2 regions of the Microbispora maris genome follow, and region 2 is predicted to be linked to the other one. Evidence: riboswitches for the same ligand, from Rfam matches in the RefSeq annotation. Region 2 holds a riboswitch; the other holds the start of a gene.
What was found. A riboswitch is a leader RNA that binds a small molecule or an ion and turns the genes downstream of it on or off. The one in region 2 is predicted to bind S-adenosylmethionine.
Positions count from the first base shown of each region.

Region 1: linked by a shared signal. The riboswitch ahead of AAH991_RS00085 (aminotransferase class V-fold PLP-dependent enzyme) and the one ahead of thrC (threonine synthase) in region 2 are both predicted to bind S-adenosylmethionine.

Region 1 covers NZ_JBDJAW010000001.1:10,993-17,917, forward strand. Annotated here, with positions in the region: gene panC (pantoate--beta-alanine ligase) at 1-846, opposite strand, end outside; gene AAH991_RS00065 (Rossmann-like and DUF2520 domain-containing protein) at 837-1,727, opposite strand; gene AAH991_RS00070 (SAM-dependent methyltransferase) at 1,942-2,922, shown strand; gene AAH991_RS00075 (antibiotic biosynthesis monooxygenase family protein) at 2,919-3,236, shown strand; gene AAH991_RS00080 (cytochrome P450) at 3,216-4,415, opposite strand; SAM riboswitch class IV at 4,494-4,609, shown strand; gene AAH991_RS00085 (aminotransferase class V-fold PLP-dependent enzyme) at 4,660-5,940, shown strand; gene AAH991_RS00090 (NADH-quinone oxidoreductase subunit D) at 6,015-6,925, shown strand, end outside.
Region 2 covers NZ_JBDJAW010000010.1:194,372-201,296, reverse strand. Annotated here, with positions in the region: gene otsB (trehalose-phosphatase) at 107-928, shown strand; gene AAH991_RS15140 (hypothetical protein) at 939-1,538, shown strand; gene AAH991_RS15135 (hypothetical protein) at 1,607-2,206, shown strand; gene AAH991_RS15130 (MFS transporter) at 2,219-3,376, opposite strand; gene AAH991_RS15125 (alpha,alpha-trehalose-phosphate synthase (UDP-forming)) at 3,428-4,852, opposite strand; gene AAH991_RS15120 (RNA polymerase sigma factor) at 4,956-5,507, shown strand; SAM riboswitch class I at 5,605-5,744, shown strand; gene thrC (threonine synthase) at 5,759-6,925, shown strand, end outside.

The DNA.
Region 1 (6,925 bases), on a different contig from region 2:
CAGGACCACGTTGTCGATGAGGCGCGTGGTGCCGACCTTGGCGGCGACGGCGAGGACGGCCTCGCCCCGGTGGTCGTCGCCGACCGGCCCGAACGTCGCGGGATCGGCCAGGATCAGGTAGTCGAGCAGCAGCGGCGGGTCGAAGCGGGCGGCCTCCTCCAGCACGGCCCGCGCGGCGTCGAGGATTCCGGCCGGCCCCGCCGTTCCGGCCCGCGCCGCACCGGCCCGCAGCGCCCGCGACAGCGCGAGCGCGGTACGGCGGTCGGCCTCGGACAGATACCTGTTGCGGCTCGACAGCGCGAGGCCGTCGGGCTCCCGCACGGTCGGCGCGCCGACGATCGACACGGGCACGTCGAGGTCGGCCACCATCCGCCGGATCAGCGCGAGCTGCTGGGCGTCCTTCTGCCCGAAGACCGCGACGTCCGGCCGGACCAGGTTGAACAGCTTGAGCACCACGGTCAGCACGCCGTCGAAGTGGCCGGGCCGGAAGGCGCCCTCGACCACGCCGCCCATGCCGCCCGCCGAGACCTCCACCTGGCGGTCCGGCAGGTACATGTCGTCGGCCGAGGGAGCGAAGACCACGCCCACGCCCTCCTCCTCGCACGCCCGGAGGTCGGCGTCGAACGTACGGGGATAGCGGGAGAAGTCCTCGCCGGGGCCGAACTGCAGGGGATTGACGAACACGCTCACCACCACGTGGTCGGCGTGCTCGCGCGCCAGCCGGATGAGCGACCGGTGGCCCTCGTGGAGCGCCCCCATCGTGGGGACCAGGGCGATCCTCCCGGGGCCGAGCGCGTCCCTCGCCTTGTCGAGGCCGGCCCGGTCGGCGGCGACGGTCAGGTCCATATGTTCCCTCCCAGGGCGTCGAGCAGGCGTTCGGCCGCCTCCGGCTTGAGCAGCCCCGCCGCGAGCGCGCGGTCGGCGGTGAGTCTAGCGAGGGCGACGTACGCGTCCGCGGCCTCGGGGGCGGCCAGGATGAGCGCGTCGACGTGCTTGCGCACGGTGCCCGCGTCGCCGCGCACCACGGGCCCGGTGAGCCCGCTGATGCCCAGGCGCAGCACGTTGTCGAGGGCGGCGCTCAGCAGCGGGGCGAGCATCCGGCCCGGATGCTCCACGCCGATCTTCGCGAGCAGTTCCTGCGACTCGGCCACGAGCGTCACCATGTGGTTCGCGGCGCCGGCCAGGGCGGCGTGGTAGAGCGGCCGGTCCCGGTCGGCGATCCACACCGGCTCGCCGCCCATCTCGATCACCAGCGCCTCGGCCACCGGCCGCAGCAGGTCGGGCGAGGTGACGCCGAACGAGCAGCCGTTGAGCCGGGTCAGGTCGTCGCTCCTGCCGGTGAACGTCATCACGGGATGCAGCGCGAGCGGCAGCGCGCCCGCCTCGGCCGCCGGGTCCAGCACGCCCAGGCCGTACGCGCCGCTCGCGTGCACGAGGAGCTTGCCGCGCAGGTCGGCGCCGGTGGCGGCGAGGCCGGACACGAGACCGGGCAGCACGTCGTCCGGGACGGTGAGCAGCACGAGCTCGGATTGGGCGATCACCTCGTCCGGCCTGCTGAGCTTCAGGCCGAGGCGGTCGGCGGCCCGTCGCGCCGACGCGTCGGACACCCCGCTGGCCGCCACCACCCGATGACCCGCGAGCATGAGCGCGGCTCCGAGCACGGAACCGACCCGTCCCGCGCCGAGCACTCCCACGGCGAGCCGCGCCGGGCGGTCACTTGTGTCCATGACGCCTCCCCTCGGTTCAGCGTAGCGGCGGCGCTCCCGCCGACCCGGCTCCAGGTCATGTCCGGCAGATCAAGCCCCGCCGGGCGGGCACTCCGCGGTCGCCCCAACCCGACGGTCCGATTTTGTCCCGTTTCTTACAGGCCTATGTTGAGCCATAAGTACGAAAGTGACTACTTTTCGTCACGGCCCCGGCGTGTCGGTACCGTGAAGCGCTGTGGAAGTCACCTGGCGGGAAGCCACGCGGCGGGCGCTCTATGGGGAGCGGGGCTTCTACCTGCGGGAGCGCCCTGGCCGACATTTCCGGACATCGGTGCACGCCTCGCCGGTCTTCGCCGAGGCGGTGCTGCGCCTGCTCCGGCGGGTCGACGCCGCCCTCGGCCGGCCCCGCCCGCTCGACCTCGTGGACATGGGCAGCGGCGACGGTCTCCTGGCCACCCGGGTGCTCGCCGCCGCGCCGCCGGACCTCGCGGAACGGCTGCGGGTCACCGCCGTCGACCTGTCCCCCCGGCCCGGCGGTCTCGATCCCCGTGTCGCCTGGGAGCCACAGGTCCCGTACGGCGTCAGCGGCCTGGTGGTCGCCAACGAGTGGCTGGACAACGTGCCGCTCGACGTCGCCGAGATGACGCCGGACGGCCCGCGTCTGGTGCTCGTCGATCCGGAGACCGGCGAGGAGCGGCCGGGGCCGGCTCCCTGTCCCGAGGATCTGGCCTGGCTGGAGCGCTGGTGGCCGCTGCGCTCCCCGGGGGAGCGCGCCGAGATCGGCCGCCCCCGGGACGAGGCGTGGGCGTCGGTGATCGAGCGGCTGGCGCACGGCACCGCGGTCGCCGTGGACTACGCCCATCCGGCCGGACGGCGGCCCCCGCTCGGCACGCTCACCGGATATCGCGACGGCTCGCCGGTGCCCGCCGTACCGGACGGGTCGTGCGACATCACCGCCCACGTCGCGCTGGACGCCTGCGCGGCGGCGGGCGAGCGCGCGGGCGCGCGGGCGACCACGCTCACCACGCAGCGGGAGGCGCTGCGCGGGCTGGGGGTCACCGGCGCCCGGCCGCCGCTCGCGCTCGCGTCCACCGACCCGGCGGGGTACGTACGCGCGCTCGGCCGGGCCTCCCAGGAGGCCGAGCTGATCGACCCGGCCGGCCTCGGCGGCTTCGGCTGGCTCAGCCAGTCACGACATCGAGAGGAGCGATCATGATCGCGAGAATCTGGCGCGCGACCGCGACCCCGGAGGGCGCGGACGGCTACGAGCGGCACTTCACCGCGTCGGTCCTGCCCTCCCTGCGCGACGTGGACGGGCACCGCGGCGCGTACCTGCTGCGGCGGGACAGCGACGGCCGGGTGGAGATCCAGGTCGTGACGCTGTGGGAGTCGATGGACGCGATCCGCCGCTTCGCGGGCGACGATCCCGGCGCCGCCGTCGTCGAGCCCGCCGCCCGGGCCGTCCTGCTCGGCTACGACGCGACGGTCACCCACCACACGGTCAGCGTGTCAGACGGTGACCTTCAGTGACTCCAGGCCGCGCATGATGTAGCTGGGCTTCCAGGTCGGCTCCTCGGCCAGCTCAAGGCCGGGGGCGAGGCGCAGCAGCGCGCCGAAGGACTCCGCCATCTCCACCCGCGCGAGCGGCGCGCCGAGGCAGAAATGGATCCCGGCACCGAACGAGATGTGCGGGTTGTCCGCCCGGCCGATGTCCAGGCGGTCCGGGTCGGCGAACACCTCGGGGTCCCGGTTCGCCGAGCCGAACAGCAGCGCGACCTCCACGCCCCGGGGGATCGTCACCCCGCCGACCTCGACGTCCTCGAGCACCCACCGCTCGAACATCTGCGCCGGGGTGTCGTAGCGCAGCAGCTCCTCGACCGCCGTCGGCATCAGGCCGGGGTCGGCGCGCAGCCGCTCCAGCTCGCCGGGGTTGCGGAACAGCGCCCACCACCCGCTGCCGGTGGCGTTGACCGTGGCCTCGTGCCCGGCGTTGAGCAGCAGCACGCAGGTGCCGATCAGCTCGTCCTCGGTCAGCCGGTCGCCGTCGTCCACCACCTGCGCGAGCGCGGAGATCATGTCGTCGCCCGGCCGCTCCCTGCGCGCCCTGGCCAGCCCGCGCAGGTACTCGGCGAACTCCGACGCGGCGCGTACGGCCGTGTGCTGGACCTCCGGGGACGGGTGCAGCTCGTACATCCCGCAGATGTCGGCCGACCAGGGGCGCAGGAGGTGACGGTCGGCCTCGGGCACGCCCAGCATCTCGGCGATCACGGTGACCGGCAGCGGCTCGGCGACCTCGGCCAGCAGGTCGCCGCCGCCGCGCTCGACCAGTCCCTCGGTCAGCTCGGTCGCGATCCTGCGTACGCGCGGGCGCAGCGACTCGACCATCCGGGGCGTGAAGGCCTTGGACACCAGGCGGCGCAGCCGCGTGTGCACCGGGGGCTCCACGTCGAGCATGCCGGCCCGGATCACCCGCCAGAACGGCTCCTGGAAGTCCGGCTCGGGCTGCCTGCCGAACTCCTCGTGGGTGGCCACGTGCAGGTAGGACCGGCCCAGCCGGCGGTCGCGCAGCAGCGCGTTCACGTCGGCGTGCCGGGCGATCAGCCACTGTCCGGTCGGCTCGAAGAAGCTGACCGGCTCGTTGTCCCGCAGGTCGCGGTAGGCGTCGTACGGGTGAGCCACGAACTCGGGATTCCAAGGATCAAACTTCACAATGCACACCATAACGGCAAAACGGCCCTCACCAGCGGGCTTGCCTTCGGGCCCGGACGCCGGGTTATAGTGCGCTCAGGTCATGAGTGCCAGCGTCAAGCCCCGGCTTGCTGGCCGGCAACCCTCGCGCTCGCGGCGGGGTGCCCCGGGTGAGGACCGGGTCCGGCACGAGGTGTGCCGGGCAAGCGCGGGCTCCGCCGTACGACGCCATGGCCGGGGTCCCAGACCCCGAGGAGGCTTGGCGTTGTCCGCACTCACCTTCGTCCAGCAGGCCGTCACCCGCGTCACCGAGCCCGACGCCGTCCCCGTACGCCTACCGGCCGTCGTGGGCGCCGGCCTGGAGGTGCCCGTCAGGGGCGGCAGGCTCGTGCCGTACGCGAACCTCGACTACGCGGCGAGCGCGCCCTGTCTCGAGCCGGTGAGCGCCACCGTCGCGGCGGCGCTGCCGGCCTACTCCAGCGTCCACCGGGGCGCGGGCTACGCCTCACAACTCACCACCGCGCGGTACGAGCAGGCCAGGCACACCGTGCGGGCCTTCGTCGGCGCCCGTCCCGGCGACGCCCTGATCTTCGTGCGCAACACGACCGACGCGATGAACCTGCTGGCCCGCAGCCTCCCCGAGGGCACCACCGTCGTCGTGTTCGACACCGAGCACCACGCCACGCTGCTGCCCTGGCCCGACGCCGTACGGCTCGCGCCGCCTGCCTTCCCCGGCGAGGCGATCCGGGCGGCCGACGAGGCGCTGACCGCGATCGAGGGCCCGGCCCTGCTCGTCGTGACCGCCGCCTCCAACGTCACGGGCGAGCTGTGGCCGATCGCCGGGCTGGCCCACGTCGCCCACCGGCACGGCGCGCGGATCGCCGTGGACGCGGCCCAGTACGTCCCCCATCGCGGGCTCAACCTCGCCGCGCTCGACCTCGACTACGTGGCGTTCTCCGGGCACAAGCTCTACGCCCCCTTCGGCGCCGGGGTGCTCGTGGGCCGCCCCGACTGGCTCGCCGACGCCGACCCGTACCTGCGCGGCGGCGGAGCCGTACGGTCCGTGGGCGAGACGGTGGACTGGAGCGACGACCCCGAGGCCCGGCACGAGGCCGGCACCCCCAACGTGCTCGGCGCGATCGCGCTCGCCGCCGCCTGCGACGCGCTGACCACGACCGGCTGGATCGCGCTGGTCCGGGAGGAGGAGCGGCTGCTCGCCCGCCTGCGCGCCGGGCTCGCCACGATCCCCGGCGTACGCGAGCTGTCCCTGTGGGGCCCCGACCACCCGCGCGTCGGCATCGTGTCGTTCGCCGTGGAGGGCCGCACGGCCCGGGAGGTCGCCGAGACGCTGTCGGCAGAGCACGGCATCGGCGTCAGGGACGGCAAGTTCTGCGCCCACCCGTTCGTCCGCCACCTCCTCGGCGGGGACGACGCCGGCTGCGCCGACGGCACGGTGAGCGCCGTACGCGCCTCGATCGGCATCGGCACCACCGAGGAGCACGTCGACCGCCTCGTCGACGCCCTACGCGAGATCGCCGCCGCCTGACCGGAGGGAAGTCAGCTTCGCCGGGCCTTCCGCTGTCTTCGCGGTCGCGTGATGGGCGTGAAAGCATGGACGGCATGACGACCGAGCAGGAGGGCGGGCGCACCGAACGCATCGTGGGGCTCGGCGCGGGAGCCGACGCCGTGCAGGCGAAGGAGCTGGCCACCGAGGACATGATCCTCAACATCGGCCCGCAGCACCCGTCCACCCACGGCGTGCTGCGGCTGCGGCTCGTCCTCGACGGCGAGCGCATGACGGCCGCCGAGCCGATCGTCGGCTACATGCACCGCGGCGCGGAGAAGCTGTTCGAGGTGCGCGACTACCGGCAGATCATCGTGCTGGCCAACCGGCACGACTGGCTGTCGGCGTTCGCCAACGAACTGGGCGTGGTGCTCGCGGTCGAGCGCATGCTGGGGATGCAGCCGCCGCCCAGGGCGGTGTGGGCCAGGACGCTGCTGGCCGAGCTCAACCGCGTGCTCAGCCACCTGATGTTCCTCGGCAGCTATCCCCTGGAGCTCGGCGCGATCACGCCGGTCTTCTACGCCTTCCGGGAGCGGGAGACCCTGCAGCACGTCATGGAGGAGATCTCCGGCGGCCGCATGCACTACATGTTCAACCGGGTGGGCGGGCTGAAGGAGGAGCTGCCCCTGGGCTGGCTCGACCGCGTCACCGCCGCCGTCGCGGCCGTGCGCCGGCGGCTGCCCGACATCGAGGAACTGATCGCCGGCAACGAGATCTTCCTGGCCCGCACCCGCGGCGTCGGCGTGCTCGACCGCGAGACGATCATGCAGTACGGCGTGAGCGGCCCGATCGCACGGGCCTCGGGCGTGGACTTCGACCTGCGGCGCGACGAGCCCTACCTCGCGTACGGCGAGCTGCCGGTGAAGGTCGTGACCCGGTCGGCCGGGGACTGCCAGGCCCGGTTCCAGGTGCTGCTCGAACAGGTCAAGGTCTCCCTCGACCTCGCCGACGCCTGCGTCGAGCGCCT
Region 2 (6,925 bases):
CATGCCGGTCGTGGCATCGGCTTTCCCCTTCGCATGCATGAGCCCCGGCACCGGGGCATGAGGTCGTCTCGGAGCGTACGCATCTGACCCCCTTCGGAGTGAGGCCATGACCCTGCCCGCGCACGCAGGACTCGACGCGATCGTCTCCGATCCGGCCGGCGCCGTGATCGGGCTCGACTACGACGGCACGCTCTCCCCGATCGTGCCCGACCCCGCCGCCGCCCGGGTCCATCCCGGCGTACCCGGCGTGCTGGCCGCCCTCGCGCCGCTGGTGCGCGCCGTCGTGATCGTCACGGGCCGCCCGCCGCGTACGGCGCTCGCCCTCGGCGAGGTCTCCGGCGGGCCGTCCCTCGCCGACGTGCCCGGCCTGGTGATCCTCGGCCACTACGGACTGGAGCGCTGGGAGGACGGCCGTCTGACGGCGCCGCCGCCCCCGCCGGGGCTCGATTTCGTCCGCGCCCGGCTGCCCGAGCTCACGGCGGGCCTCGACGGGGTGTGGATCGAGGACAAGGACCGGGCCGTCGCCGTGCACACCCGGCGGTGCGCCGATCCCGCGGGGGCGCTGGAGGCGCTGCGCGGGCCGGTCGCGGCGCTGGCCGGGGAGGCCGGGCTGGTGGTCGAGCCGGGCCGCATGGTGCTGGAGCTCCGGCCGGCCGGGATGGACAAGGGACGGGCCCTGTCGGCCTTCCTCGCCGAGCGCACCGCCCGCTCGGTCATGTTCGTCGGAGACGACCTGGGGGACCTCGCCGCCTTCGGCGCGGTCGAGACGGCCGGGATCCCGGGCGTACGCGTGTGCAGCGGGTCCACGGAGGTGACCGCGCTGGCGGAGCGCGCCGACGTGGTGGTGGACGGGCCGGACGGCGTCGTGGCACTCCTCGGCGATCTCGTGACAAGGATGGGCAAGCCGTCTGCAACCCGCCGGGCGTAACGTCCTGGGCATGAGGAAGACGATCTCGGCCGCGGCGGCCGGCCTGGCCGTGCTCGCGGCGTCCCTGGCGGTTCCGGGGGCGGCGTCCGCGAGCGACGGCGCGGCCACCAAGACGCTGCACCTGCGCAAGGGCCTGACCCTCAAGATCCCCTCGTCCTGGCGGGTCGACGCCGACCGCGCGGACTGGCTGCGCGTCATCACCGGCTCGTGCCCCACCGAGGGCACGGACACGTACGGCTTCCGCGACTCGGGGTGTCACAGCTTCTGGATCCTCGGCCCCAAGGCCATCGAAGTGGGCCATGAGCTGTTCCGGGCGTACACGCCGGACGGCCCGTTCTACCCGGCCACCGACGTCGGGCCCTGCCCGGTCGAGAAGAAGCTCTACCTCGGCCGCACCACGCTCGCCGAAAGGGGACTGCGGCAGGTCGGGCCGGGGCACAAGGCCGACTACCGCGACTGGGCGGGCACCTGCAGGACCCTGACCTCGGGCACGGTGAAGGCCCGGTTCAACCAGCGCGAGTGGTACCTGCCGACGTCGCGGATCCTGGTGGTCGACCAGTGGGACCACCCGCAGCTGGCCGCGATCCTGAAGAAGGCGACCTGGAGCTGAGCACTTGGTGATCTCCTGCCTATCCGCTCGCAAGTCGTCCGCAAGTGACCGCGCCTAGTGTTTCCGGCATGTTCAGAAAGACGATCTCGACCGCGGCGGCCGGCCTGGCCGTGCTCGCGGCGTCCCTGGCGGTTCCGGCGGCGGCGTCCGCGAGCGAGAGCGGCGGCACCAAGCAGGTCTCCCTGCGGAGTGGCCTGACCCTCACGATCCCCAAGTCGTGGAAGGTGGCCAAGGACGACAGGGACTGGGTGCGCGTCATCACCGGCTCGTGTCCCACCTTCGGCACCGAGGACTACGGTTTCCGCGACTATGGGTGCCACGGTTTCTGGATCCTGGGCCCGAAGGCGCTCAAGATCGGGGGGCACACGTTCCAGTCCTACAAGTCGAAGTACGGATTCGACCCGGCGACCGACGTCAGCATCTGCCCGAAGAGCTACAAGCTGTACAAGGGCGAGTGGAAGGTCGCGGACAAGGGGCTGCGGCAGGTCGGGCCCGGACACAAGGCGGACTACCACAGGTGGGCGGCGACCTGCGTCGACAAGAAGGGCCGGGTCAAGCTGCACTACAACCAGCGTGAGTGGTACCTGCCCTCGTCGAAGATCCTGGTCCTCGACCAGTGGGACCACCCGCAGCTGGCCGCGATCCTCAAGAACGCGACCTGGAACTGACCGGTCCGGGACTCAGGACCGCGACCGGGATCCGACGACTCCGCCCGCGGCCACCGCGATCAGGGCGGGCGCGAGCAGGAACGCCGTGTGCGTCCCGAAGCCGTCCCCCAGTGCGCCGAGCACGAACGGCCCGCTGCCCGAGCCCACGCCCGCCCAGATCGAGGCCGTGCCGGACGCCTGGTCCGGCCGGCCTCCCGACACCTCGATCATGCGGGTCAGGCCCATGGGGAACTGGACCGAGATGCCGAGCCCGCTGAGCGCGAGCCCGGCGTAGCAGACCGGCGCCGAGGTCCCGGTCCAAAACAGCGTCCAGCCGGCCAGGGTCACCCCGAGCGAGCCCAGCAGCACCGCTCCCGGCGCGAAGCGCAGGGCGAGCCGGGCGCCGCCGAACCGGCCCGCGGCCATGCCGGCCAGCATCGCGGTCAGCCCGGTCGCCGCCACGCCGGGCGACAGGCCGGTCCGCTGGCCGAACAACGCGGCGGCCCACAGGTTGAAGGCGAACTCCAGGGCCACACAGCACAGCAGCACGAAGCCGGCGACGTGGAAGCGCCAGCCGTACGGGACCCGTAGGGAGGCCGCGGGCGACGGCGGCGGGGCGGGCGCCGGAGGCACCCACACCCGGCCCATGACCAGTGCCAGCAGAAGGGTGGCCGCCACCGGCGCGAACAGCGAGGGGCGCCAGCCGATGGACGACTCGGCCGCCACGCTGAAGACGTAGGTGGTGGCGATGCCGGCGGTGACGCCGACCGCGTTGGCCTCGCTGATGACGGCCGCCCCGGCCGGGCCGTGGTGGTCGCTGAGCACCGCCATCATCACGTACAGGGCCGTCGAGCCGCAGCCGCCGGCGAGGGTGAAACCGGCGAGCGTGAGCGGAAGCGAGTGCCCGAACGCGACGAGGAGCACACCGGCGTTCATCCCGGCCAGGCCGCCCCAGGTGACGACGCGGCGCCCGAGTCGCCTGGTCAGCGTGGGCAGGGCCAGCCCTCCGGCGATGCCGCCGAGCGCCATCCCGGTGCCGTGCAGCCCGGCGACGGCCTGGGACACGCCGAGTTCCGCGCGCAGGAGCGGCACGGCGGCCGACAGTCCGTACAGGTAGGTGGCGAAGGTGGCGAGCTGCAGGTAGATCAACCAGGTGGGGCCGTCCCTGGTGACCTTTATGGTGCGTTCCAAAACCAGGCAAGACTAGCGCAACGACGACAGAGCCTTGATCGCGGCCCGCGTTCAGTGCAGCGCGGCGAGCTGGTCCTCGAACCAGCGCTGGGGCGGCAGGGCGGTGGCGGCCTCCCGCAGCCGCAGGCCGCGCCTGAGACGCTCCTGCTCCGGCAGTGTCAGCGCCTCGTGCAGCGCGGCCGCCGTGCCGGACACGTCGTACGGGTTGACCAGCAGCGAGTCGGCCCCCAGCTCGGCCGCCGCGCCCGCCTCGCGCGACAGCACCAGCGCGCACCGGGGCGACAGGATCGGGCCCTCCTTGGCCACCAGGTTCATGCCGTCCCTGATCGGGTTGACGAGCAGGACGTCGGCCAGCCGGTAGGCGGCCAGGGAGCGCGGGTAGTCGTCGTTGACGTTGAGGATGAGCGGGTCCCAGTCCTCGGTGGCGTACTCGTCCTCGATCTCCTTCGCGCAGCGCTGCACGGCCGCCGTGTATTCGCGGTACTCGGGCAGGTCGTGCCGGGAGGGGTAGGCGAACGCCAGGTGGACGACCCGGCCGTGCCACTCGGGATGGGCGGCCAGGAACTCCTGGTAGGCCCGCAGGCCGCGCACGATGTTCTTGGACAGCTCGGTGCGGTCGATGCGCACGATCAGCCTGCGGTCGCCGACGTGGTCCCTGATCGCGGTCATGTGCGACTCGACGTCCGGCTCGGCCGCCCGCGCCCGCAGCGCGTCCCCGTTCACCCCGAGCGGGTGGACGCCGATCCTGGTGGTCCGCCCGTCGTAGGTCACCGTACGGGTGGCGTGGTCCACCCGGGCTCCGAGCAGCACCTCGCAGCAGTCCATGAATGAGCGGGCCCAGCGCGCGGTGAGGAACCCGGCGTGGTCGGCGCCGAGGATGCCGGTCAGCACCTCCGCCGCGACGTCCTCGGGCAGCAGCGCGAAGTATTCTGGCGGCGCCCAGGGGGTGTGCGAGAAGTGGCCGATGCGCAGGTCGGGCCGGTCGACCCGGAGCATCGCCGGGGTCAGCGTCAGGTGGTAGTCCTGCACCATGACGCGCGCCCGGGGCGCCGCCTCCTCGGCCAGGGCCAGCGCGAAGGCCCCGTTGTAGGTGCGGTACGACTCCCACTCGCGCCGGAACCGCGTGCCGAACTCGGGGGAGAAGGGCGTGTTGTACAGCAGGTGGTTGACGAACCAGAGGGTCGAGTTGGCCACGGCGTTGTAGGCCCGGTGGAAGACCGCGGGCGGGATGTCCAGCATGCGGATCGGCCCCGTCTCGAAGGCCCGGTCGAGCCTGCCGCCGGGCGCCTGACGCACCGCGCCCCGGTCGCCGTCCGACAGCGCCGCGCAGACCCACAGGACGTCGGTGTCCCTGACGACCTCGGACAGGCCCGAGACCAGGCCGCCACCGCCCCTGCGCATGGTCAGGCCGCCGTCCTCCGACAGCGTGAAGGACACCGGGCCCCTGTTGGACGCGATAAGAACGGTGCTGCTCATCTGGGCTGTCCCTCGATCAGAGCGGGCGCGCATGCCGGAAGATTAATAAAAGCCGACCTCCGTCAATAGGATGTCAACCGATCGCGGGAGGGCTGGATACGGCATGGCACTGGACGACACGACCGAGGACCTGGCCCGTTCGGCTGCCCAGGGGGACCATCGCGCGCTCGGTGAACTGCTGCGGCGCATCGAGCCCGACGTGCTGCGGCACTGCGAGAGGCTTCTACCGTATCGGCAGGACGCGGAGGAGGCCGCGCAGGACACGCTGCTCGCCGTGGCACGCAACATCGCCAGGTTCGAGGGGCGCGCCAAGTTCAGCACCTGGCTGCACATCGTGACCGTGAACTGCGCCAGGACCACCTACCGCTCACTGAAGCGGCGCTCGTCGGAGCAGGCGGAGGAGCTGCCCGACCAGCGGCCCGATCCCCGGCGGGTGAGCGTCATCGCCGGCTCGCGGCTCGACCTGCTCGACGCGATGGAGGCGCTGGAGGCCGAGCGGCCCGACCTCGCCCAGGCGCTCGTGCTGCGCGACATCTGCCAGCTCGACTATGCGGAGGTCGCCGACCAGCTGAAGATCCCCCTCGGAACGGTCAAGTCCCGGATCCACCAGGCGCGCAAGTACGTGCAGACCGCCCTCGGCGAGGCGTACGGCTGATACGAATCGTCTCGTGATGTGAGACGTCGGAACGGACACCGAGGACGCCGGGGTACAGTGCTAGAGACCTTTCTCGGAAAGGTTCCACAACTGAACATGCTCATCCAGAGGGGTGGAGGGACCGGCCCTGCGAAGCCCCGGCAACCTCCCCGGTGTCGAACTCGTGTCCACGAGGCCCGGCCGGGACAGGTGCCAATTCCGGCTCGCGGCCAGGGTGGTCGCGAGCGAAGATGAGGGAAAGGCCTCGCTTCATGGCGCACACCAGCACTGCCGCTAACACCGCCGCGAACACCGTCGAGTTCGGCCCCGCCACGGGTCTTTCGTGTCGCGAATGTGGCACTCTTTACGAGCTCGGCCCGATCTTCGCCTGTACGGAGTGTTTCGGCCCCCTTGAGGTGGCGTACGAATTCGGCGAGATCCGCCGGGAGGACATCGAGTCCGGTCCGGCGAACATCTGGCGGTACCGCTCCCTGCTCCCCGTCCCCGCCGACGTGGCGGCCAAGCCCAACCTCCAGCCCGGCTGGACCAAGCTCGTGAAGGCCGACAGGCTGGCGGCCGAGCTGGGGCTGCGGTCGCTCCACGTCAAGGACGACTCCGGCAACCCCACCCACTCCTTCAAGGACCGGGTCGTCTCGATCGCGCTGGAGGCCGCGCGCAACTTCGGCTTCCACACCCTGTCGTGCTCCTCCACCGGCAACCTCGCCGGCGCGGTGACCGCGGCCGCCGCCCGGGCCGGACTGGACGCCTGCGTGTTCATCCCCGCCGACCTGGAGCCGGCCAAGGTCGTCATGGCCGCGGTGTACGGCGGCCGCCTGGTCGCCATCGACGGCAACTACGACGAGGTCAACCGCTTCTGCTCGGAGCTCATCGGCGACGAGCTGGGCGAGAAGTGGGGCTTCGTCAACGTCAACCTCCGGCCCTTCTACGCCGAGGGCTCCAAGACGCTGGCGTACGAGATCGCCGAGCAGCTCGGCTGGCGGCTGCCCGACCAGATCGTCATCCCGGTGGCCTCCGGTTCGCAGCTCACGAAGATCGACAAGGGCTTCCGCGAGCTGATCAAGCTGGGGCTGGTCGAGGATCGGCCGTACCGGATCTTCGGCGCGCAGGCCGAGGGCTGCTCGCCGGTCTCCCGGGCGTTCAAGGCCGGGCAGGACGTGGTGCAGCCGGTGCGTCCCGACACCATCGCCAAGTCGCTGGCGATCGGAAACCCGGCGGACGGGCCGTACGTGCTCGACATCGTCCGGCGGACGGGCGGCGCGGTGGAGGACGTGAACGACCAGGAGGTGGTCGAGGCGATCCGCCTGCTGGCCAGGACCGAGGGCGTCTTCGCGGAGACGGCGGGGGGCGTCACGGTCGGCGTGCTGCGCAAGCTGGTGCGCGAGGGGCGCCTCGACCCCGACGCCGAGACCGTGGTGCTG